Linked DNA regions of Myxococcus guangdongensis. The protein of the gene in region 2 interacts with the protein of the main gene of each other region in a pairwise test. Links are inferred from orthologs where the notes say so. Each region holds a gene or a part of one and is shown on either strand. Other genes may lie near its edges.

Evidence for each region.
Region 1: the proteins of leuS (region 2) and ligA interact in binary tests that used the Escherichia coli proteins (3 or more experiments, as listed by UniProt). The link is inferred for Myxococcus guangdongensis from one-to-one orthologs.

What each region holds. Positions count from the first base shown.
Region 1 is NZ_JAJVKW010000001.1:1,091,397-1,096,602, forward strand. Bases 2,255-5,206 are described here. They hold ligA (NAD-dependent DNA ligase LigA), read left to right. Parts: upstream 2,255-2,697; coding sequence 2,698-4,716; downstream 4,717-5,206. Other genes in these bases: LXT21_RS04435 (acylphosphatase), read left to right, coding at 4,736-5,023; LXT21_RS04440 (DUF3052 family protein), read left to right, coding at 5,020-5,206. In the rest of the region: LXT21_RS04415 (AI-2E family transporter), read left to right, coding at 1-117; LXT21_RS04420 (hypothetical protein), read right to left, coding at 130-441; transcription termination factor Rho, read right to left, coding at 469-2,103. UniProt on the Escherichia coli protein: DNA ligase that catalyzes the formation of phosphodiester linkages between 5'-phosphoryl and 3'-hydroxyl groups in double-stranded DNA using NAD as a coenzyme and as the energy source for the reaction.
Region 2 is NZ_JAJVKW010000001.1:42,844-50,490, forward strand. Bases 1,853-4,991 are described here. They hold leuS (leucine--tRNA ligase), read right to left. Parts: upstream 4,604-4,991; coding sequence 2,102-4,603; downstream 1,853-2,101. Other genes in these bases: LXT21_RS00200 (hypothetical protein), read right to left, coding at 1,853-2,089. Also shown: mazG (nucleoside triphosphate pyrophosphohydrolase), read left to right, coding at 1-444; rpsT (30S ribosomal protein S20), read left to right, coding at 582-854; LPS assembly lipoprotein LptE, read right to left, coding at 930-1,454; more of LXT21_RS00200, read right to left, coding at 1,487-1,852; LXT21_RS00210 (SusC/RagA family TonB-linked outer membrane protein), read left to right, coding at 5,154-7,647.

The sequences.
Region 1 (5,206 bases), 1.0 Mb from region 2 along the record:
CTCGTGGCGTGCTTCGACTACGCCCGCCTCAAGGCGCAGCCCCAGGCCGTGGTGACGCTGCCGGGCGCCGAGCCCCAGCCGGTCATCGCCACCGGCCAGCAGACGCCCGCGGCCTGAGGAGGCACGGCCTCACTGGCAGGCGGCGGCGCAGCGGTCTCCGCGGCAGATGGGCATGCAGCGACCGCAGTCGATGGAGCCCTCGGGACAGCCGCTGGTGCAGCTCACGCCGCGGCAGTTGGGCCCCTCGTCCGCGTGCGTGACGGCCGTTCCCAGCCCGCAGCACGCGTCCGCGACGCAATCGTCATCTGAGTAACAGGTGCGGCTGGACAGCACGGGGGGCGTGTCCAGCGGTGGCCCCAGGGGGTCCACGTCGCATCCCACGGTTCCGAGTGTCACCCCCACGAGGAGGGGAAGCAGGCGGACGAGCATGGGACCCAACATGGGGCCTCCCCGGGCCAATGGCTACCTCTAGCGGTTCATCGAGCCGAGGAAGTCCGCGTTCGTCGCCGTCGGACGCATGTGCTTGAGCACGAACTCCATCGCGTCGATGGGGGTGAACGGGTGCAGCACCTGGCGCAGCGCGGTGATGCGGACCAAATCACCCGGCCCCAGCAGCAGCTCCTCCTTGCGCGTGCCGGACTTGTTGATATCCAGCGTGGGGAAGATGCGCTTCTCCATCAGCTTGCGGTCCAGGACGATTTCGGAGTTACCCGTGCCCTTGAACTCCTCGAAGATGACCTCGTCCATGCGGCTGCCGGTGTCGATGAGCGCGGTGCCGATGATGGTCAGCGAGCCGCCCTCCTCGATGTTGCGCGCGGCGCCGAAGAAGCGCTTGGGCTTGTGGAGCGCGTTGGCGTCCACGCCGCCGGACAGAATCTTTCCGGACGCGGGCACCACCGTGTTGTAGGCGCGCGCCAGACGGGTGATCGAGTCCAGCAGGATGCAGACGTCGTACTTCTGTTCGACCAGGCGCTTGGCCTTGTCGATGACCATCTCCGCCACCTGCACGTGGCGCGTGGCGGGCTCGTCGAAGGTGGAGGAGACCACCTCGCCGCGCACGCTGCGCTCCATGTCCGTCACTTCCTCCGGGCGCTCGTCCACGAGCAGCACGATGAGGTAGACGTCCGGGTGGTTGCGGCTGATGGCGTGCGCGATGTTCTGCAAGAGCACCGTCTTGCCGGCCTTCGGCGGCGCCACGATGAGGCAGCGCTGGCCCAGGCCGATGGGGCAGAACATGTCGATGATGCGCGTGGTCATCTCCGACGACTCGTGCTCGAGCTTGAGCTTGCGCGTCGGATACAGCGGCGTGAGGTTGTCGAACAGGATGCGCTCGCGCGCCGCGTCCGACATCGGGTCCGTGAAGTTGACCTTGTCCACCTTCTGGAGCGCGAAGAAGCGCTCGCCCTCGCGGGGCTGGCGGATGGGGCCCGTCACCGTGTCGCCGGGCCGCAGGTTGAAGCGGCGCACCTGCGACGGGGACACGTAGATGTCGTCCGGGCTGGGCTGGTAGTCGCTGTCCGCGCTGCGCAGGAAGCCGAAGCCGTCGCTGAGCAGCTCCATCACGCCCTCGGCGTGGACCTCGAAGCGCTTGTCCGCGATGCCACCCAGCAGCGCGAAGATGAGGTCCTGCTTCTTCAGACCCTGGTAGTTCTCGATGCCCACGTCGTGGGCCATCCGGGACAGGTCCGTGATCTTCATCCGCTTCAGGTCATTGAGCTTGATGACCTGCATGGGAGCGCCGTCGCGGCTGACCTCCGTGATGGTCGGGGCCTCGGGGGGCTCCGGCGGGGGCGGCAGCGTGGCCGCGGGGGACTCCTCCTCACCGGAGATGCGAGCCTCCTGGAGGTCGTCGTCGCGGACCGGACGGGAGATCGGCGTCAGCACCGGGCGGGGCGGCTCGGCGCTCACCTCGGCGGAGTCGCTCTCCACCTCCGGGTTCGTGTCCTCGTCGCGGCGAGGGGCGCGGCGCGAACGGGACGGCTTCTCGGCTTCCTCCCTGTCGGCGGTCTTCGCCGCCGCGCGCTTGCGACGGGGCTTGTCGTCGGCCTCGACGGGAACAGCGACGTCGGCGGCCTTCTCTCTCGAAGTACGGGCTTTGCGCATGGCTGGGAACGCTTGGGGAATGGTGGGGTGCCCGAGGACTCGGACGCTCGATTGCCGGGGGAGATGTCCGCTCGGCCTCGGAAGCACCTTCTCCAGTGAGGAGCGACCCTTACCGGAATCCCTGGAGGGGACTGCGCGGGCACGGGCCGATTGGTTTTGGGGAAGAGATGGCGCCGTCGAAATTCCTGCGCCAGTGAACCGCCGAGGGACGTTATTGACCCCCTCCAGGCCTGTCAAGGCATCTTGAGGGCCAGCGCGCGGACTCTTCCTGATGAGCAACATGAGCCCGGCGGCGGACAATTCCCACCCGCCACGGGGCGTCGTGGCTCCCCACGCCAGGACCCGACGGGTCGCTTCGCTTGGGGTGGGCCCTCGTGGGCGGAACCGTGAGCCCCGGCCCCGCCCCGCACGACAGACACCGCGCCAGCGCGCCGCACCGTCGGCATGAGCAGGGGCCTACGTGGCGGGGCGTGTGGACGGCGCACGCGCGGGACATGGCGGGAGGGAGTCGACGCGATGTCGGGGTGTCGCTCTAGATTGCGCGCCATGGACACGCCCTCACGCGGGGGCGTTTTGGGGTAAGGACCGCCCACCGTGGACGACTTCAAGAAAGCCGAAGCCCGAGCCCGCGAGCTCCGTCGTGAGCTGGCCCACCACAACCACCGCTACTACGTGCTCGACTCGCCGGAGATCAGCGACATCCAGTACGACACGCTGATGCGTGAGCTGCAGGGGTTGGAGGAGAAGCACCCCACCCTGCAGACGCCGGACTCGCCCACCCAGCGCGTGGGCGGCAAGGCGGCCGACGAGTTCGGTCAGGTGGTCCACCGCGTCCCCATGCTGTCGCTCGCCAACCTCTTCGAGGACGAGGGGCTGGTGGAGTTCGACGAGCGCATCCGCAAGATGCTCGGCATCCCCGCCGTCAATTACGTGTGCGAGCCCAAGCTGGACGGGCTCGCGATCGCGCTGCGCTTCGAGAAGGGCATCTTCGTGCAGGGCGCCACCCGCGGCGACGGCACCACGGGCGAGGACGTGACGGGCAACCTGCGCACCATCCGAAGCCTGCCCATGGAGCTGTTCCCCGAGGACGGGGTGAAGGTGCCCGAGCTCCTGGAGGTGCGCGGCGAGGTCTTCATCCGCAAGGCGGACTTCCAGAAGCTCAACGAGAAGCGCGAGGAGGAGGGCGAGCCGCTCTTCGCCAATCCGCGCAACGCGGCCGCCGGCAGCCTGCGCCAGCTGGATCCGAAGGAGACCGCGCAGCGTCCGCTCTCCGTCTACCTCTACGAGTGTGTCCCCACCGAGGGCGTGCCCGCCTTCAAGACGCACATCGAGAAGCTCGAGTACCTGAAGTCGCTGGGCCTGCCCATCAACCGCTACGTGCGCGCGGCGGGCATCGACGGGGTGCGCGCCGCCTATGACGCCTCACTGAAGGGCCGCCACGAGCTGCCCTTCGAGGTGGACGGCATGGTGGTGAAGGTGGACGACGAGGACCAGCGAAAGCGCCTGGGCCAGGTCTCCAAGAGCCCGCGCTGGGCGGTGGCGTACAAGTTCCCGCCCGAGGAGGAGTCCACGCTGGTGCAGGACATCGGCATCCAGGTGGGCCGCACCGGCGCCCTCACGCCCGTGGCGCACCTGAAGCCCGTGAAGGTGGGCGGCGTCACCGTGGCGCGCGCCACGCTGCACAACGAGGACGAGCTGCGGCGCAAGGACGTGCGCAAGGGCGACACCGTCTTCGTGCGCCGCGCGGGGGACGTGATTCCGGAAATCGTCTCCACGGTGCTCTCCAAGCGCCCCGAGGACTCCAAGCCCTTCGAGTTCCCCAAGCACTGCCCGGTGTGCGGCGCGGTGGCGGTGAAGGACGAGGACGGCGCCGTCATCCGGTGCACCGGCGCGTCCTGCCCCGCGCAGCTGGTGGAGAAGATCCGCCACTTCGCCAGCCGCATCGCCATGGACATCGAGGGCCTGGGCGACAAGCTGGCCGCGCAGCTGGTGGCCACCGGCACCGTGAAGACGTTCGCGGACCTGTACGCGCTCACCAAGCAGAAGCTGATGACGCTCGAGCGCATGGGCGACAAGAGCGCGGAGAACCTGCTCGCGTCCATCGAGCACTCCAAGACGACCACCCAGCGCCGCTTCCTCTACGCGCTGGGCATCCGACACGTGGGGGACGCCACCGCCAAGGCGCTCGCCGAGGCCTTCCCCAAGGTGCAGGGGCTCTTCGACGCGTCGCTGGAGGACGTCTCACGCGTCAAGGATGTCGGCGCGGTCATGGCGCAGGTCATCCACACCTTCTTCCAGGAGCCCCAGAACCGGGAGGCCATCCTCGCGCTGCTCAACGCCGGTGTCGCACCCGCCCCGCCCCAGGTGGCCACGGGAGGCCCGTTCATTGGTAAGACGGTGGTGCTCACCGGCTCGATGACGGGTATGACGCGGGAGCAGGCGAAGGAGGAGGTGGAGCGGCGGGGTGGGAAGGTCGCGGGAAGTGTCTCGCGCAAGACCGATTTCGTGGTGGCCGGCGACGATGCGGGCAGCAAGCTGAAGAAGGCCCAGGAACTCGGGGTAAGAATCCTGGATGAGGAAGCGTTCCTCGGGCTGTTGCGAGCGGACGCCTAGAGGGTGAGGCATTCGGTTCATGAGCGGTTCCAGGCGGGTGGCCCTGCGCATCCAGGGCAAGGTGCAGGGCGTCTTCTTCCGGGAGAGCGCCCGGGTGGAGGCCACGCGCCTGGGGTTGTCGGGCTGGGTGAGGAACCGCTCGGAGGGCTCGGTGGAGGCGGTGGCGGAAGGAGAGCCTGAGATGCTGGAGGAGTTCATCCGGTGGTGTCACCGAGGTCCCGAGCAGGCGCGCGTCGACGGCGTCCAGCGCACGGACGGCGAGGCCACCGGCGAGTACCGTCACTTCATCGTGGAGCGCACATCATGACGCCCTACGCGCTGGCATCCCTGCCGGCCATGCTGGGCATCCGGGCCGGGTCCAAGGTCTCCGTCATCAACCCGCCGCGCGGCTTCGTGCAGAAGCTCAATCCGCTGCCGGACGGGGTGGAGTTCCTCATCACCGCGCAGACGGGCCTGGATGTCATCCTCTTCTTCTCCCAGGACGCGACGG
Region 2 (7,647 bases):
GGGGTCCCCTTCGGCGGCGCCACCCTGGAGCACATGGAGCGCCACTGGCAGGCGGCCAAGGCCCAGGAGAAGTCCCTCCCGCCCCCCACCACCCTGCCCCGCGCCCCCCTCTCCACCCTGCGCCTGGGGGTGGTGGATCTGGAGGCGCAGGCCGCCTTCTGGACGCCGCTCGCGGCCGCGCTCGGGTGGATCATCCCGGCCCGCGTCCCGGCGGACGAGGCCCGCTACGAGAGCGGATCCATCCGGCTCGTCTTCCGGCGGGCGAAGACAGCGCCTCCGGAGGCCACCCTCACCCTCGAGGCACCCTCCGAGCACGCGGTGGAGATGATCCGCCAACAGGTCGAGCGGATCTCGCCGGGCGCCATCCTCGAATCGGGCGCCGGGCGGCTGACCTTCCGGGACCCCGCCGGGCTGGTGTGGGAATACACCCCCCAGGCTGGGTGATTCCCTCCGCCAGAGCCCTCTGATCGCGTCCGGAGCCCGGAAAACCCGTCCGAACGCGCACGCCCGTCTTGACGCCTGCGAGGCGTCGCAGTAAGGACGGCCCCTCTTTTTAGCCTGCCTTTCGCTGGAGATTTCTCTTGGCCAACACCAAGTCCGCAGAGAAGCGTCACCGTCAGTCCCAGAAGCGCCGCGCCCGCAACGTCTCCGTCCGCACGGACGTGAAGAGCGCCGTGAAGTCCGCCCGGGAGGCCATCGGCACCAAGGACGGCGCCAAGAAGACGGACGCGCTCAAGTCGGCTTCCAAGGCGCTGAACAAGGCCGCGACCAAGGGCGTCATCCACAAGCGCACCGCCGCGCGCCGCATCTCCCGCCTGGCCAAGGCCGCCGCCAAGAGCGCGCGTCAGGCCTGATGCACCCGGGGGCTCCTCGACGAGTCCCCACTCAGTCCTCGAAACAGGCTCCCCGGGAGGAGGCTTCTCGCCTCCTCACCAGGTGCTTGCGAGCCGATCGAACCCATCCCGCATGAGCACCTGCGCCAGCCGGTCCAGGGCCGCCTGACGGTTGGACTCGGCCTCGAGGATGTCTCCACTCCCCGGCAGGTAGTCCTCGGTCCCCGAGATGACTGTCTCCTGGGGTGGCTGTCCTTCCCGCACCAGCCGCAGGCGCACCGTCGCGGCGACGCGGAAGAAGCGCCCCACAATCGTGGGCGAGCTCCACAGCGACAGCACCGCCCCCTCCACCTTCGCGTCGCACGACGCCCCGCTGCCCAGCCGCCCCACGCGCGTCAGCTCCTGGCGGAAGTAGCGCGTGAAGAGCGTCTCCAGCGCGGGCTCTGGCGTGTCGTTGGTGAAGATGGGCGCGCACACGGACTTCACGCCTTCGGGCAGTCCCTCGCCCCGCGGCGTGAAGCGGTAGCCACACCCGGACAGCAGCGCCGTCCCCATCCCCAAGCCCGACAGCAACACGGCCACGTGGAGACGCCGTGAGGCGGGCTTCGAGCGGAGCGACATGGGGCGGCACCCTACCCGCCCCGGCCCTTGCGTCAAGCGGGAGGCCCGTCCACCGGGCGCCCGTCCGCGTCCGTCACCACCACGCCCCGCGCCTTCAGCGCGCCCGCCAGCGTGCGCCAGGACTGGAGCAGCCGCGCGTCCCGCTCCGAGCCACGCCGCGCGAGCCCCAGGGACCAGCGCGTCGTGCCGCCACGGGACGTCTCCAGCACCAGCGTGTGCACGCGGCACACGGCCGCCAGCAGCACCCCCAGCGCCGTCAATCCGAAGGCGACGACTTTGAGCACGAGCACCGAGGCCACGGCCCCCAGCGCCCCGAAGCCGCAGAGCATCAGCGCCTCCAGGAAGGGCCGTGACTCGAGCGTCAGCGCGCGCAGGTGGACCAGCTCCACCACCCGGGGGGCCACCCCGTCCGCCATGCGATAGGACAGCCGTCCCGCCTCGCCGACGAGCTGGCGGCCTCCCCCCAGGTCCGCCGTCAGGAACGGCCCGGGAGGACTCGGCGGTGGCACGTCCGCCGGCGGTGGGGCCGGCAGCGGCGCGTCCGGCAGGGGCGCGCCACACGCGATGCACCGCGCGCCGCCCGCCGCCTGGGGCCGACCGCACGCGGTGCACATGACGAGGACCTCGGTGGGCACCCGACTCCCCGCTCAGCCGACGACGAAGTTCACCAGCCGCTTGGGCACGAAGACGAACTTGCGCAGCGTCTTGCCGGTGATGGCGGACTTCACCCGCTCGTCCGCCTCCGCCGCCGCGCGCACGTCCGCCTCGCTCGCGTCCGCCGCCACCTGAATCTCCGCGCGCAGCTTGCCGTTCACCTGCACCGCGTAGGGGATGACGTCATCCACCACCAGGGCCGGGTCGAACTCGGGCCACGACTGCGAGACGGTGAGCTGCGTGCTCCCGTAGGCCTCCGCGATTTCGTCCGCGATGTGCGGCGCGAAGGGCGTGAGCATCATCGACAACAGGCGCACCGCCTCCGCCATGGCCGCCTTCTCCGCGGGCGTCTCCGGCGTGCCCGCGTCGGAGAGCGCGTTGAGGCACTCCATGATGCCCGCGATGGCGGTGTTGAAGGACAGCCGCTCGATGGCCTCCCCCACCCGCTTCAGGCCCTTGTGCGCCGCGCGGCGGATCTCCAGCGCCTTGCCCTCGAAGGGGCCCGCGTGCGTGGCGCCCGCGACGGCCGCCTGGTGCGTGGAGGCCAGCACCCAGACGCGCTTCAGGAAGCGGAACACGCCCTCCACCTGGGCGTCGGACCAGTCGAAGTCACGCTCCGGCGGGCCGGCGAACGCCACGTACGCGCGCGCGGTGTCCGCGCCGTACTTCTCGATGATGGAGGCAGGCGCGACGACGTTGCCCCAGCGCTTGGACATCTTGCGCTTGTCGGGGCCGTTGACGATGCCCTGGGTAATCAGGCGCTTGACGGGCTCGTCCACCGGGCTCAAGCCCAGCAGCTTCATCACCCGGGTCCAGAACCGGAAGTACAACAGGTGCATCACCGCGTGCTCGGGCCCGCCCACGTAGATGTCCACGGGCAGGAAGCGTTGGGCCTCCTTCGGGTCGAACGGCGCGGCGTCGTAGTGCGGCGACAGGTAGCGCGCGAAGTACCAGCAGGAGTCGACGAAGGTGTCCATCGTCTCCGCCTCACGACGGGCGGGGCCACCGCACTTGGGGCACGTGGTGTTCACCCACGAGGCGACCTTGGCCAGCGGGGGCTCGCCCTTGCCGGTGAGCACCTCCTGCACGTCGATCTCCGGCAGCTTCACGGGCAGCTGCGCCTCGGGCACGGGGATGCCGTGGCGCTCCGGGTCGCACTTCTCGCAGTAGACGATGGGGATGGGCGTGCCCCAGTAGCGCTGGCGGCTGAAGCCCCAGTCCTTCTGGCGGTACGTCACCGTCGCGCGGCCCTTGCCCTCCGACTCCAGCTTGCGCGCCATCTCCTGACGCGCCGCCTCGGACGTCTTCCCGCTGTACTCACCCGAGTCCACCAGCACGCCGTACTCGGTGTAGGCCGCCTCCAGCACATCGCCCGCGGGCAGCTTGTCGCCCGTGGCCGGCTGGATGACGACCTTCACGGGCAGGCTGTACTTGCGCGCGAAGGCGAAGTCGCGCTCGTCGTGCGCGGGCACGCTCATCACCGCGCCGGTGCCGTAGTCGCTCAACACGAAGTTGGCGATCCACACGGGCACCGGCTGGCCGGTGAAGGGGTTGAGGGCGTGGGCGCCCGTGAAGACGCCCTCCTTCTCCGTGTCCTCGCCCGTGCGCTCCGTCTTGGACTGGGCCGCCATCTTCTTCACGAAGGCGTCCACGTCCGCGCGGCGCTCGGGCGTCGTCACCTGGGCCACCAGCTTGTGGTCCGGCGCCAGCACCACGTAGGTGCAGCCATGGATGGTGTCCACGCGCGTGGTGAACACGCGGATGGAGGCGTCATGCCCCTGGACGCGGAAGTCCGCCTCCGCGCCATCCGAGCGGCCAATCCAGTTGCGCTGCATGGAGGTGATGCGGTCCGGCCACTCCTTGAGCGTGTCCAGCGCGTCCAACAGGTCCTGCGAGAAGGCGGTGATGCGGAAGGCCCACTCGGGCATCTCGCGGTCCACCACCGGCGACGAGCAGCGCTCGCACACGCCGTCCTTCACCTGCTCGTTGGCGATGACGGTGTGGCAGCCGGTACACCAGTTCACCTTGCTGAAGCGGCGATAGACGAGCCCCTTCTCCAGCATCTTGATGAAGAACCACTGGTTCCAGCGGTAGTACTCCGGCTGGCTGGTGTTCACCTCGCGGGACCAGTCGTAGCTGTAGCCCAGGCTCTTCATCTCCGCCTTGAAGGAGACGATGTTCTCCTGGGTGCGGATGGCCGGGTGCACGCCGTCCTTGATGGCCGCGTTCTCCGCCGGCAGGCCGAAGGCGTCCCAGCCCATGGGGTGCAGCACGTCGTAGCCGCGCATCAGGAAGTAGCGCGCGTACACATCCCCGATGAGGTAGTTGCGCACGTGCCCCATGTGCATCTTGCCACTGGGGTACGGCAGCATCTCGAGCACGTACTTCTTCGGTGCGCCCGGACGCTCGCCCGCCCGGAAGATGCCGGCCTCGTCCCAACGGGCCTGCCACTTACCTTCAATCGCCTGCGGCTCGTAACGCTCGTTCATCGCCATATCCGCTGCGCCTCTTATGGGAGGGCCGGCCCTGGGGGCAACCAATCTCGCCGGCCACTCCTGGCCGACGGAGCCCGTTTTCTCCGGCTGACCCGATAGAACCCCCGGCGCCGCCGTTCTGTGCCCGGCGCGCGCGGTGGAACCGGGCGGCCGCAGGCACGGATGCACCGCGCCAACACAACCCGCTACAGCCCCGACGTGCGGGGGCCCGGTCCGGTTACGCCACCACCCCTCCCACCACGTCGACCTGGCGGAGATCCACGACATCTCCCCTCGGGCAGGCCCTCCCGTGTCCCTCGTGGAGCCGGTCCATCGCGCTTCGCGTCAGTCGGCCCTCGATACGAGATCGGAATATTTCCGTTTGGATGGATTTGGCCAACATTCTTGAAAAACAAGTCTTACCATTGACTTGGTTCAGTTCACCCACCGACGATTCGCGCCCACGGCACCTGCAGGGGGGGCCGCTCCCACGTTGCGAGGAAAGATCCGAATGACGCTTAAGAGAGCGTTGATTCCGGGGTGCGTGATCGCACTCTTCTCGTTGGAAACCATGGCGCAGGAAGCCACGCCTCCGGCTCCCGAGCCGCAGGCTCCCGCGGCGCAGGCTCCGGCGACCCCGGCACCCGCTCCCGCGCAGGACCCGGCCGCCACGACTCCGACCTCCCCCCCGCCCGCCGCGGCGCCCGCGCCCTCCTTGGGCCGCACGGTGAAGGGCCGCGTCGCGGACCGGCTGACGAACGAGGGCCTGCCCCTGGTGCGCGTCATCATCAAGGGCACCACCCAGGGCGTGGAGACGGAGCTGGACGGCACGTTCTCGCTGCCCAACGTCCCGCCGGGCGCCACCACGCTGCTGTTCTCCAGCCAGGACTACGGCGAGCGTGAGGTGCGCGTCGGCGCCGGGCAGACCAGCGTGAACGTGGCGCTCGACAACGTCTTCTCCGAGGAGATGGTCGTCGTGGGCCGCGCCTCGGAGCTCGCGCGCAAGCACCTGGCCAACTCGGTGGCCTCGGTCAGCGCGGAGGAGATGAACCGCGCGCCCGCGCAGACGGTGGACCAGGCCCTGCAGGGCAAGATCGCCGGCGCCAACATCCAGCAGAACTCCGGCGCCCCGGGCGGCGGCATCCAGATGCGCCTGCGCGGCGTGTCCACCATCAACGGCTCCACCGCGCCGCTCTACGTCATCGACGGCGTGCTCGTCAGCGACGTGGCCATCGCCTCGGGCGTGTACGTGGTGACCGACTCGGTGGGCGGCTCCAACCCGAACCCCACCCAGGACAACCAGGTCAACCGCATCGCGGACATCAACCCCAACGACATCGAGAGCATCGAGGTCCTCAAGGGCGCGTCCGCCGCCGCCATCTACGGCTCCAAGGCCGCCAACGGCGTCGTCATCATCAACACCAAGCGCGGCCGCGCCGGTGAGCCCAAGGTGGAGCTCACCCAGCGCGTGGGCATGTACACGCTGGCCAACAAGCTGGGCACCCGCCGCTTCGAGACGGTGGAGGAGGCCGTGGAGGCCTTCGGCCCGGCGGCCGCCGACTACTGGACCGGCAGCCGGTATGACCACGAGGCCAAGCTGAGCGGCCGGCGTGATTTGTCCACGGAGACGCTCGCCAGCGTGAGCGGCGCCAGCGGCAACACGCGCTACTTCGCGTCCGCGATGCTCCGCAACGACGAGGGCATCATCAAGAACACCGGGTACGAGAAGGAGTCGTTCCGCCTCAACCTGGGTCAGACGATTGGCGAAGTGGTGGAGGTGAACGTCGCCACCAACCTCATCCACACGCTGGGGCAGCGCGGTCTGACGAACAACGACAACCAGACCATCACCAACTACATGGTGCTGCCCAACGTGCCCGAGTTCCTGAACATGGACCCGGACGCGGCCGGCGTGTACCCGGTCAACCCGTTCCTGCAGAACGGCGCCAACCCGCTGCAGACGGCGGCGCTGGTGAAGAACGACGAGGACGTGTGGCGCTTCATCGGGTCCGGTGACGCCACCCTCCACCTGATGAAGACCGACGAGCACCACCTGCGCGTGCTGGCCAACGCGGGCGTGGACCGCTTCCAGCAGGAGAACCGCCTGCTGTTCCCGCCCGAGCTCAACTTCGAGCCGGCGGACGACACCTTCCCGGGCACGTCGCTGTTCGGCACCAGCCAGGTGCGCAACCTCAACGGCGGCCTCAACCTGGTGCACAGCTACAAGCCGGCCTCCAAGTTCCTCAGCGCCACCACGTCCGTCGGTGTGCAGCTCGAGGAGCGCCGCATCGACTCCACCTACGTCATCAGCGAGAACCTCAACGCCGGCCAGCCCGGCGTGGACAACGGCACGGTGATTGGCGTCCGCGACGACGCCAACCACGTGCGGGACCGCGGCTACTACCTGCAGGAGGAAGTGCTCCTGCTCGAGGAGCGGCTGACCCTGGTGGGCGCCATCCGCGGCGAGCAGTCCAGCGTCAACGGCAACCCCAACAAGCTCTTCTTCTTCCCCAAGCTGGCGGCCGCGTACCGCATCCCCACGACGCCCGCGTTCATCAACGAGCTGAAGGTCCGCGCGGCCTACGGCGAGACGGGCAACCTGCCCCAGTACGGCATGAAGTTCAGCGGCATGAGCGCGCTGAACAACGTGCAGGGCACCCCGGGCCTCATCGGCACGGGCGTGGCGGGCGACCCGAACATCCGTCCGGAGCGCCAGCGTGAAGTCGAGGCCGGTGTCGACGCGCTGCTGTTCGGCGGTGACCTGACGCTGGAGCTGTCCGTGTACCAGCGTGGCATCAGCGACATGCTGCTGCGCCGCGCGCTGCCCACCTCCACGGGCTTCACCACCCAGTTCGTCAACGGTGGCTCGCTGCGCAACCGCGGCGTCGAGGCCATGGTGCAGGTGACGCCGCTGAGTGGCCCCTTCGAGTGGACCAGCTCCGCGACCTTCGCGCTCAACCGCAGCAAGGTGACCAACCTGCCGGTGGCCGGCTTCCAGGCGGGCGGCTTCGGCAACTCGCTGGGCTCGTTCTTCATCGAGGAGGGCGCGTCCGCCACCCAGATTG